Regions from separate parts of the Caldibacillus sp. 210928-DFI.2.18 genome, predicted to be linked through region 2. Evidence: predicted binding sites of a transcription regulator. Region 2 holds the regulator's gene; each other region holds the start of a gene.
The links. Region 2 encodes Rex, which represses fermentation and respiration genes when NADH is low (regulators of the CRP and FNR family bind a similar motif). Its sites were predicted from a motif close to TTGTGAAATATTTCACAA; they were not measured.

Region 1 (3,291 bases), on a different contig from region 2:
CGACCTAAAATGGACAATAGTAATAGAAAAGCAACCGTAAACGTAAGCCAAAACAGCTTTCGTTCGTGACTTTTATACATCCCCTTCACCTCACTTATAGTATTCCAAAAATCTCCATTTTTAAGCAGAATATTTCAATGAATCGCTTTTCAGGTTGCTCTTTTTGCAAAAACCAGCAATTCTCGATAAAATATAATCAATTTTTAAAATCAGATTTAGTTAAGAAGGGGATTCCATGCTAAAAAAAGTAACTGAAAATATTGAACTTGCTGTCGTAACTTATTCAGGCGGAATGGGTGCGACAAATTGTTATTTACTGAAAGGAGAAGACGGGTATACGGTAATTGATACCGGCATGTATTCAAAGCAAGCAATCCGTTTATGGGAAGAAATTTTGGAGATCGGTTATAAAATTGAAAAAGTGGTGCTCACTCATGTTCATCAAGACCATATTGGACTTGCCAAATGGTTTCAGCAGGAAAAAGGGGTTCCTATTGTTGTAGCCAATTTAAGTTATGGTGAAATAAAAAAATATCGTCGTCCTAATTTTAATGAACGGTTTAAAAAACTGGTGATGAGCCACGGTGTTCCGTTTGTTCCGGACCGACTGCCGGATACACGTTTTATCTATGAATTTGAACCAGATGCATTTTTTGATGAAGGGGATCACATTCAGTTAGGTATGGATATGTATGAAGTGATTTGGACACCCGGTCACGCATACGACCATTATTGTTTTTACAACCGTGAGAAAAAAATTATGATTCTCGGTGATCATGTATTAAAACAAGTTTCACCGGTGATAGGTCTGTGGGTCGGAGAAGAGATGGATTTATTAAAATATTATTTTGATTCATTAAAAAAACTGGATGCCTATCCAACGAATATTGCACTGCCCGGCCATGGCGAGATGATTTACGATTTACAAGGTCGAGTTGAAGAGATTCAGAACAGCCATCAAAAAAGATTGCAACAAGTTTATCAATCGGTTGAAACGAACGCAAAAACGGCATTGGAAGTATGTTTGGATGTTTACGGTTTATTAAGTCTTGAAAAAATGGTCAGTCCGTTTATGGCCTCCTTAACACGGTTGATTTATTTGGAAAAGAACAAAGAGATTGAGAGAATAGAGGAAAATAACGTATTTAAATTTAAAGCTGTTAAAAAATGAATTAGGTTATATGCTTAATGATCCGAATCGGTTTCCGTTTACCGGTTCGGGTTTTTTGAGCCAGGAAAGTATAAATTTTTCAATTTCTACTTTCCTAACGCATAAGTGCACAAGGAAAGCTTCGTGGGATTACATCGCAGCCGAAAAAATTTATATTTTTTCGGTGAACTAGAGAAGCTTCGGTAGCATTACCTCGCAAGCGAAAATGTATTTTCGCTGACTACGGCTCTGCCATCGCCGAGTTTTCTTATTATTGCCATTCAATTATATTAATGAAATTTACCTTTTCTATGATAAAAATCACAAAAAGGTAACTATTTGCCGCGAATTGTAAAAAATGTCACAAATTGGACGAAATGGTATGTCTAATTTGTAACAGGATTTCCAAAATAACTCCACAATAATTCCACCATTGCGATAGGAAAAACCTATATGATTAATATGTAAGTTATTATAATTCTTAAATAAGATTAGGTAAAAATGAACTGAAAATTTCAAGGGGGGAAAGCGGAAATGGAAGAAGTGTTACTGGCACGGATACAGTTTGCTTCAACAACTCTGTTCCACTTCATTTTTGTTCCACTGTCAATCGGTTTGGCGTTCATCATTGCTGTAATGGAAACACTTTATGTGGTGAAGAAGGACGAAATGTACAAAAAAATGTCCAAGTTTTGGGGCAAGTTTTTCTTAATTAATTTTGCCGTCGGTGTTGTGACCGGGATTATTCAAGAATTCCAATTTGGAATGAACTGGTCTGATTATTCGCGTTTTGTTGGGGATGTATTCGGGGCACCGCTTGCAATCGAGGCACTGCTTGCATTCTTTATGGAATCGACCTTTATCGGATTATGGATTTTTGGTTGGGAACGGTTACCGAAAAAACTACATTTGGCCAGCATTTGGTTAGTTTCCATTGGGACGGCCTTATCTGCTCTATGGATACTGGCTGCTAACTCATTCATGCAAAATCCGGTTGGATATGAAATTGCCAATGGTCGTGCGGAAATGAATGATTTCTTAGGCTTGTTAACAAATCCAAAATTATTGGTAGCGTATCCGCATACAATTTTCGCAAGTCTTTGTACGGCAGCATTTTTACTCATTGGTATTTCAGCTTGGAATATGATTAAAAAACGTGACATTGAGTTTTTCAAAAAATCAATGAACATTTCATTAATTGTTGGGTTAGTATCAACATTGGGGATTGCTTTTTCCGGGCATGCACAATCTCAATATTTAGTAGAGGCTCAACCGATGAAGATGGCTGCTGCTGAAGGAATTTGGGAAAATACAGCAGACCCGGCTCCATGGACAGTCGTTGCCGGTATTGATACGGAAAATCAAAAAAATAATTGGTCAGTGGAAGTTCCATATTTATTAAGTTTCTTATCTTATGGTGAATTTTCCGGCGATCTTCCAGGAATGAAAGCACTGCAAGCTCAATATGAAGACTTGTACGGAGAAGGGAACTACATTCCACCTGTAAAAACAACATTCTGGAGCTTCCGGATTATGGTGGCTGCCGGCGGTTTAATGATTTTATTTAGCTTAATAGGTTTGATTTTACTACGGAGGAAAAAACTTGAAACGAGTACACGTTTTTTGAAATGGTTAGTCGGAGCTTTATTCTTACCGTATATTGCTAACTCTGCCGGTTGGATAATGTCGGAAATTGGTCGTCAGCCTTGGGTAGTAAACGGATTGATGTTAACGGAAAGCGGTGTTTCACCGAGTGTTTCTTCCGGACAAATTCTCTTCTCGTTAATTGCATTTTCATTAATTTATACATTGCTCGCTGTTGCGATGGTTTATTTGTTTATCAAAACGATTAAACAAGGACCACATGAAAAATTGAAAGACGACACAACCGCAACAGATCCTTTTGATGCAAATGCAGGGGGTGCTGTTAAATGGAATTAAGTGAATTGTGGTTTTTATTGATTGGCGTTTTATGGGTCGGGTTTATTTTTTTGGAAGGTTTTGACTTTGGCGTTGGTATGAGTACGAAATTTTTAGCAAAAAATGAAACGGAAAAACGGGTATTAATCAATACGATAGGACCGCACTGGGATGCGAATGAAGTTTGGTTACTGACAGCCGGCGGTGCGATGTTTGCTGCT
Region 2 (3,291 bases):
TCGAAATCCAAATACTAACTTCATAAAGCAATATTAATGGTAAAGTGACCATCATATGCGAGAGAATATCCGGCGGTGTAATCAGTGCCGCGATGACTAGCAAGATAAAGTACGCATATTTTCGCACCCTAGACAAAAAGTCAGGTGTAATTATTCCAAGCCTTGTTAAAAATAATATAATCACCGGCAATTGGAATAACAAACCAAAAGGCAACGTAATTTGTAACAAAAAATGGAAATATTCATTGATCCCAATGACTTGATTGATTTCCATTCGGTCCCCTAACTGTTTCATAAAGCGAACAATAAACGGAAATAATACAAAATATGAAAACGAAATACCTGATAAAAACAAAAATACCGAAACAGGTATATAGGCTAAGGTTATTTTTTTTTCCTTTTCATATAAACCCGGTGAAATAAAAGCCCATAACTGATACAAAACAAAAGGTGAAGTTATTACACAAGCAATGATAAAAGCGATTTGCATATAAATCTTTAGCGGGTCAGTTAAGCGGAAGGCGTTCAGTTCCAAACTGGCCGCTTCATCAGTTTGTTGCAAATATATGATCAACGGCTCTGCCAAAAAAAACGAACCGATCATTGCCAAAAGAAAGAAGACAACGATAAAAACCAACCGTCTCCTTAATTCAACGAAATGCTCAATTACAGTCAATTCGTTTTTCTCCATCTCTTCTCTCCCTACTTGCCTTCTTGATCTTTTCTCTTCCCATTATTTTCATCAGCAAGACCCTTTGTGGCATTTTTAAATTCCCTTAGTGTATCTCCTGCCGCACGACCGAGTTGCGGTAACTTTTTCGGACCAAAAATTAATAATGCCATGATTAATATGAGAATTAAACTACCCGGACCGATTGTCATGTTTCTCCCTCTCCCCCAGCAACCTCATTCAAATTCATTCATTGTCACCCAAAAAAGATTTTACAAAAACTTTTTTCCTATCATATCGTATGAATCATAATTATTGCAATACAAAATATGGTGTTGTTTTGAAGATAAATTTTTAGTGTTACCTACCATTTCCCTACTTTAAAAAATTAATCTCCAACCACTACTTCCTCATTTGAGTAATGTTTAATTAAATAAACAAAAGATTGTAATTCAACAGCTAAATCAATATGGTGAACACGAATATTTGACGGAACAGTTAATCGAGCTGGCGTGAAATTTAAAATTCCTTTTATTCCTGTTTTTGCTAAACGATCAGTAACCAATTGGGCAACAGGAGCCGGGACGGTCAGAATAACAACCTGAATCTCTTCAGTTGACAATATTTGTTCCAGTGAATCCATTGGGTAAACAGTAATATCACCAAATTTTTGATCGACCTTTTCTTGGTTTGCATCAAAGGCACAGACAATTTTAGTATTATTGTTTTTAGTGAAATTATATTTTAGTAGAGCTGTACCTAAATTACCTACACCGATTAAGGCTACCTTTGTTATTTCATCCTGGTTCAATATTTTTCTGAAAAAGGATAACAAATACTGAACATTATATCCATACCCTTTTTTACCTAACGCGCCGAAATAAGAAAAATCCCTTCTAATCGTTGCCGAATCGACCTTAACCGCTTCACTTAACTCAGCAGAAGAAACTCTTTGTTTTCCTGACTGGTACAAATTTTGAATAAAACGATAATATAATGGCAATCTCTTAGCGGTGGCTTTAGGAATTTTTAGCTGATCTGTTTCCATGTCAAAATCCTCCAATGCTGAAAAATTATTATTTTTCTATTATAATATCTTTCATTGCCCTATAGAAGTAATTCTTTTATAAGGCATACAAAGCACACTGTGAACGCTTACATTACAAATAAACATGTACACTTCCTCAATTCTTATTTTTGTTAACATATTCACCTACTATGATACACTATTTTTTTTCATCTGTCTTGTAGGTAGTTTCATTTAATCTCCATTTGCCATTTTTCCTCCCCTTCATGTACTATTTTTATATAGACTTGTTGACATGACATTTACAGGATCTCCTTTAAATGTCGGAAATGATGGATCGAAAAGCGACTGGATATGTTATGGTAGAGGAAGGAATCGATTATTTTGTAATCAAAAACAGCATGTTCCCATTCGCTTCACTCTGAAAATAATTAGTCAGTCATTCATTCTTTTAAAAGGCAAACAGAGTCAAAGCTGTTATATTTCCAGGTAAAGGACCATTTTTATTGTGAAATGTTGAGGTGCAAATCATGATTTTACTACAAGTAAATCAACTAAATAAATATTACGGGGCAGATCTTGTCCTTTCGAATATTAAATTAGAAATTCATACAAGAGACCGAATTGCCCTTGTTGGTAGAAACGGATCAGGCAAATCAACCTTGCTGAAAATAATTGCCGGTGAACTTGCTTATGACTCCGGAGAAATTATTAAGCCAAAAGAAGTAACAATTGGCTTTTTAGATCAACATACCGGTCTCGTTTCAGACAGAACTATCTGGGATGAAATGCTGACTGTCTTTGAAGATTTACGTAGCATGGAAAAAAGGTTACGTAATCTTGAGCAGGAAATGGCAAAGGAAGAAACTTATACAGATGAAGGCAAATACAAGCAAATTTTGTCCGAATATGATTATTTACAGCATGAATTTAAAGAACTGGGCGGATATCAATATGAAGCAGATATTCGTTCCGTATTACACGGGCTTAATTTTTCCACTTTCAATTATCAAGAGACAAAAATATCCAATTTAAGCGGCGGACAAAAAACTCGCCTGGCTTTAGGAAAATTGCTCTTATCAAAGCCGGACATTTTAATTTTGGACGAGCCGACGAACCACCTAGATATCGATACATTGACATGGTTAGAACAATATTTGCAATCTTATGATGGAGCCATTCTTATTGTTTCCCATGATCGCTATTTTCTTGATAAGCTTGTAAACCAAGTTTATGAATGCGCTCAGACTACTTTAACAAAATATGTCGGTAACTACAGTCAATACTTAGTCCAAAAAGCAGAGAATTATGAACGTGACTTGAAAATGTATGAAAAACAACAAGATGAGATAGCAAGAATGAAAGAATTTATTGCCAAGAATCTGACCCGTGCATCAACAACAAAACGGGCACAAAGCAGGCGTAAAGCACTGGAACGAATGCAAATGATTGATAAACCGCACAGAGACGATAAATCTGCTAATTTTTCCTTTCAAATTGAGCGGCAAAGTGGCAATGAAGTTCTTAATGTGGTTGATTTGGCCATTGGTTATGGAGCCAATCAAATATCAAAAAATATCCACTTTCGAATTCA
Region 3 (3,291 bases), on a different contig from region 2:
CCCTGTACCGGTTGCCCCCAGCAATGTTTGATGTTTCTTGCCGTTTTTTAAGCCCGCAACCAGCTCTTTTATCGCTTGCGGTTGATCCCCTTGAGGTTGATATTTTGACACTAACTGAAATTGATCCTTTGTTTTTTCCATCTAAATCACCCCATTATTTTTTGGGTCCGTACATTCATCATTCACAGAATCTATTTTACCAAAAGCATAACAGAAAAGCCACTATTTTGCGAACGAATATTCGTTTAATTTTTATAGGTTAGGCGAATGTATAAATTTCCAACGAGGATGCCCATTCCGCGGATTTAAGGACGCCTCAAGAAAAACTTCAAATGATACAGTCCCAGCTGTAAATTTAATTAACCACAATATTAACGTTATACACAATTTTTACACTGTTTATCCACAGGGTATGAAGAACTTATCCACATTCCCCGATAAAAAGAAAAACCGCCTAACAAATTGTGATAAGCGATTTTATGCCTTATTCTTCCTTTTTTCTTTTAAAATTTTTTACCATGCGTTTTGAATACCAAAATCCTATCGTCAACGAAATACCATCAATAATAATCAACGGCCATGAATGGGTATAACCTTTATATGCGGACACAGAAATCAGAGCCAATGTTAACAGCAATCCGACGATATGATTATAAGTTACACGTGAAAATAAGATGACCAACAAACACGGAAAGATTAATCCGGCAATTAATTTTCCAAGCATACCCTCACTCCAAAATATATAATCGGTTTAGGAGTCAGTCCGACGAAGTTCATTCCACGTATCTTTATTCCAATTTTTCCAATCTTATGAGTACCAACTGCATAATGATCGGCTTTTATATTTTCGTCGGAACCACTCCCAGTCCCTGCTTTTGCTTTATAAAATACAATTTATATTTTATCATATTTTGCCGGATTCGTATGTTTAAACGCTTGTGGATAACTTTTCCACATCTTCCAAGTAGTTTTTCTATAGTTAACTTCTAACTTGTGTGCATTATCCAACTACCGTGAACAATTTTGTTAGTTATGTGGATAAGTTGTGATTTTTCTGTGCTTAACTGCAGTTATTATGTGGATAATTTTTGATTAGTTGTGGATATAAAGGGTTCCTCTGTGGATAACTTTCCGTTCTTGTTACTTGCATAAAATGGACATGATAATCTTTTTCCTTATTCTCCTGGAAAGAAGGTTTAATTATTTACGATTAACAACAAAATTATGACCAATCTTAGAAACTTTTTATAAAAGGATTGTTTGACTATAGAAAAATCGGTATATTAATGTTGCTTGTGATTTTGATCACAATACATTAAAAAAGTTAGGAGTTTTTCTATGTCTACAAGTGCATTAAGTACAGCCATTGATACATCTGTAAAAAAAGCCGATATGCTGAAAAATGACCCAAAGAAATTTTGGACAAAGGCGATGCTTGCAGGAGTTTATATTTCGTTTGCGGTTGTTTTTGCCTTTCGAATTGGAGACGCATTCAGGGCAACCGGATCACCGGCCACATCCTTAATCGGCGGGATGACCTTCTCACTAGCGTTAGTTTTAATTGTGATTGGTGGCGGTGAGCTGTTTACCGGGAATACGATGTACATGACAATGGGCAGCCTGGATCAAAAGACTTCCTTGAAAGAAACCCTGTATGTTTGGGGTGTTACCTATCTTGGAAATTTAATCGGCGTCTTGTTTTTTACTTTTTTATTTGTTCAGACGGGTTTATTTAAAGATATTCCAGCTGACCACTATTTATTTAGTGCGGTGACAGGAAAGATTGGATTAACGACAGGGGAAATGTTTTTTCGCGGTATTCTATGTAACTGGCTTGTTTGTCTGGCCATTTGGCTCCCGTTGCAAACCGACAATTTTGCAGCAAAGGTTATGTTGATCATGATGACGGTCACTTCTTTCTTTGTTTCCGGTTATGAGCATAGTATTGCCAACATGGCATTATTTTCTATTTCTTTATCAGTCCCTCACCCGGATACTATTACCTTGACAGGAGCGGCTTTTAATTTGCTCATTGTTTCACTTGGGAATATTGTTGGAGGCGGATTGTTTGTCGGAGCGGCGAATTGGTATGTAAATAGGCAAGGAATTAAAAAAGAAGTGCCAATATATGCAGGAGATGAAAAGCAGAAAATTATTGCTAAATAAAGATTCGTTTGGTGATCATTTTCCTTTTATTTTTTCCCTTTAAAAACCACCCTATTGCTTTTGTTCATTTGGGTGGTTTTTATGGATATAAAATTATTTTACCTTTATCGCATTGCCAATATGATACCAATGTATACAGTCGACATTTTTTTACGGTATTTGAGTTGGTGTGGCGTAATTTTGGACGGCCGTGTTCATTTCTTAAATTTCAGCATAATTGCAAAGAGTGTCTATTTTTTTGACATTCATTCAATTATTAGACATTTGTTTAGATTATCATCCGAATAGCAAATATGTATGCTAATGCTGAAAAACAGTTATTTTTAAGTCGATTAGTTTTGCGAATAGATCTACCATTTTCAATTAGATGACAATCAGAATGCGGTAATTCATCGTTTGAGGCGACTCATAAATAAAGTTGCTCGTCCCGCGCCTTTATCGTCCAAACTTTTTATCTCAACAATCATTTCTTCATTCGTAACGGTCATAATTAATTCCTCTCCATTAAATCTTTTACTCCAATTAGTATAAAGGACTAATGGACTTTTGGGAATGATACATCCTTAGTAGATATTACAAGCCTTGACATAAAACACCTAATCTTTCGTTTCCGCTAAGAAAAATTGTTTAAAGTTCGTTTTTATCTCGGGATTCTTGCCTCAGTATCTGTATCCTATATCTTAAACAAAAAATTAACTTTGTTATACCGATTTGTTGATAAAAAAGATTTTCGGCACATTTCGTGTAAAAGTTTGGTTTTGCACAAAATAACTGATTACTTATGAACAGTTCATTTCTCAGACTCCCACTCATTTTATTGAGTATTTTGCGAACGCAAAACTGCACCTCCAAATGTTGGTGCTCCCTAACATTTAAAGGTGCAGTATTTTATCCATTATTAATTCAACGCATTTGAAACGAACTCAAACATAAAGCTGCTCATCTTTGGACCGCCATTTCTCACCGGATTACCATTTCGATCAGAAAAACCGCTGCTATGTACACCAATGACTTGATTGCTTGTATTTAACATAGCAGAGCCCGACTGTCCTGGTGCTGTATCAATTGTATAATAAGCTACTTGACTATCCTCACTTGCAACATTTCCACTCATCCCATATTGAT

Region 1: the regulator Rex is predicted to act here: its motif matches at 1,500-1,517, upstream of LIZ98_RS01490 (cytochrome ubiquinol oxidase subunit I).
Region 3: the regulator Rex is predicted to act here: its motif matches at 1,294-1,311, upstream of LIZ98_RS04430 (formate/nitrite transporter family protein).

What each region holds. Positions count from the first base shown of each region.
Region 1 covers NZ_JAJCHL010000003.1:4,741-8,031, reverse strand. The annotation lists gene LIZ98_RS01495 (MBL fold metallo-hydrolase) at 236-1,171, shown strand; gene LIZ98_RS01490 (cytochrome ubiquinol oxidase subunit I) at 1,685-3,091, shown strand; gene cydB (cytochrome d ubiquinol oxidase subunit II) at 3,082-3,291, shown strand, end outside.
Region 2 covers NZ_JAJCHL010000019.1:37,126-40,416, forward strand. The annotation lists gene tatC (twin-arginine translocase subunit TatC) at 1-691, opposite strand, end outside; gene tatA (twin-arginine translocase TatA/TatE family subunit) at 703-882, opposite strand; gene LIZ98_RS06265 (redox-sensing transcriptional repressor Rex) at 1,059-1,718, opposite strand; gene LIZ98_RS06270 (ABC-F family ATP-binding cassette domain-containing protein) at 2,228-3,291, shown strand, end outside.
Region 3 covers NZ_JAJCHL010000011.1:43,759-47,049, forward strand. The annotation lists gene uvrB (excinuclease ABC subunit UvrB) at 1-141, opposite strand, end outside; gene LIZ98_RS04425 (CsbA family protein) at 485-724, opposite strand; gene LIZ98_RS04430 (formate/nitrite transporter family protein) at 1,339-2,166, shown strand; gene LIZ98_RS04435 (trypsin-like serine peptidase) at 3,065-3,291, opposite strand, start outside.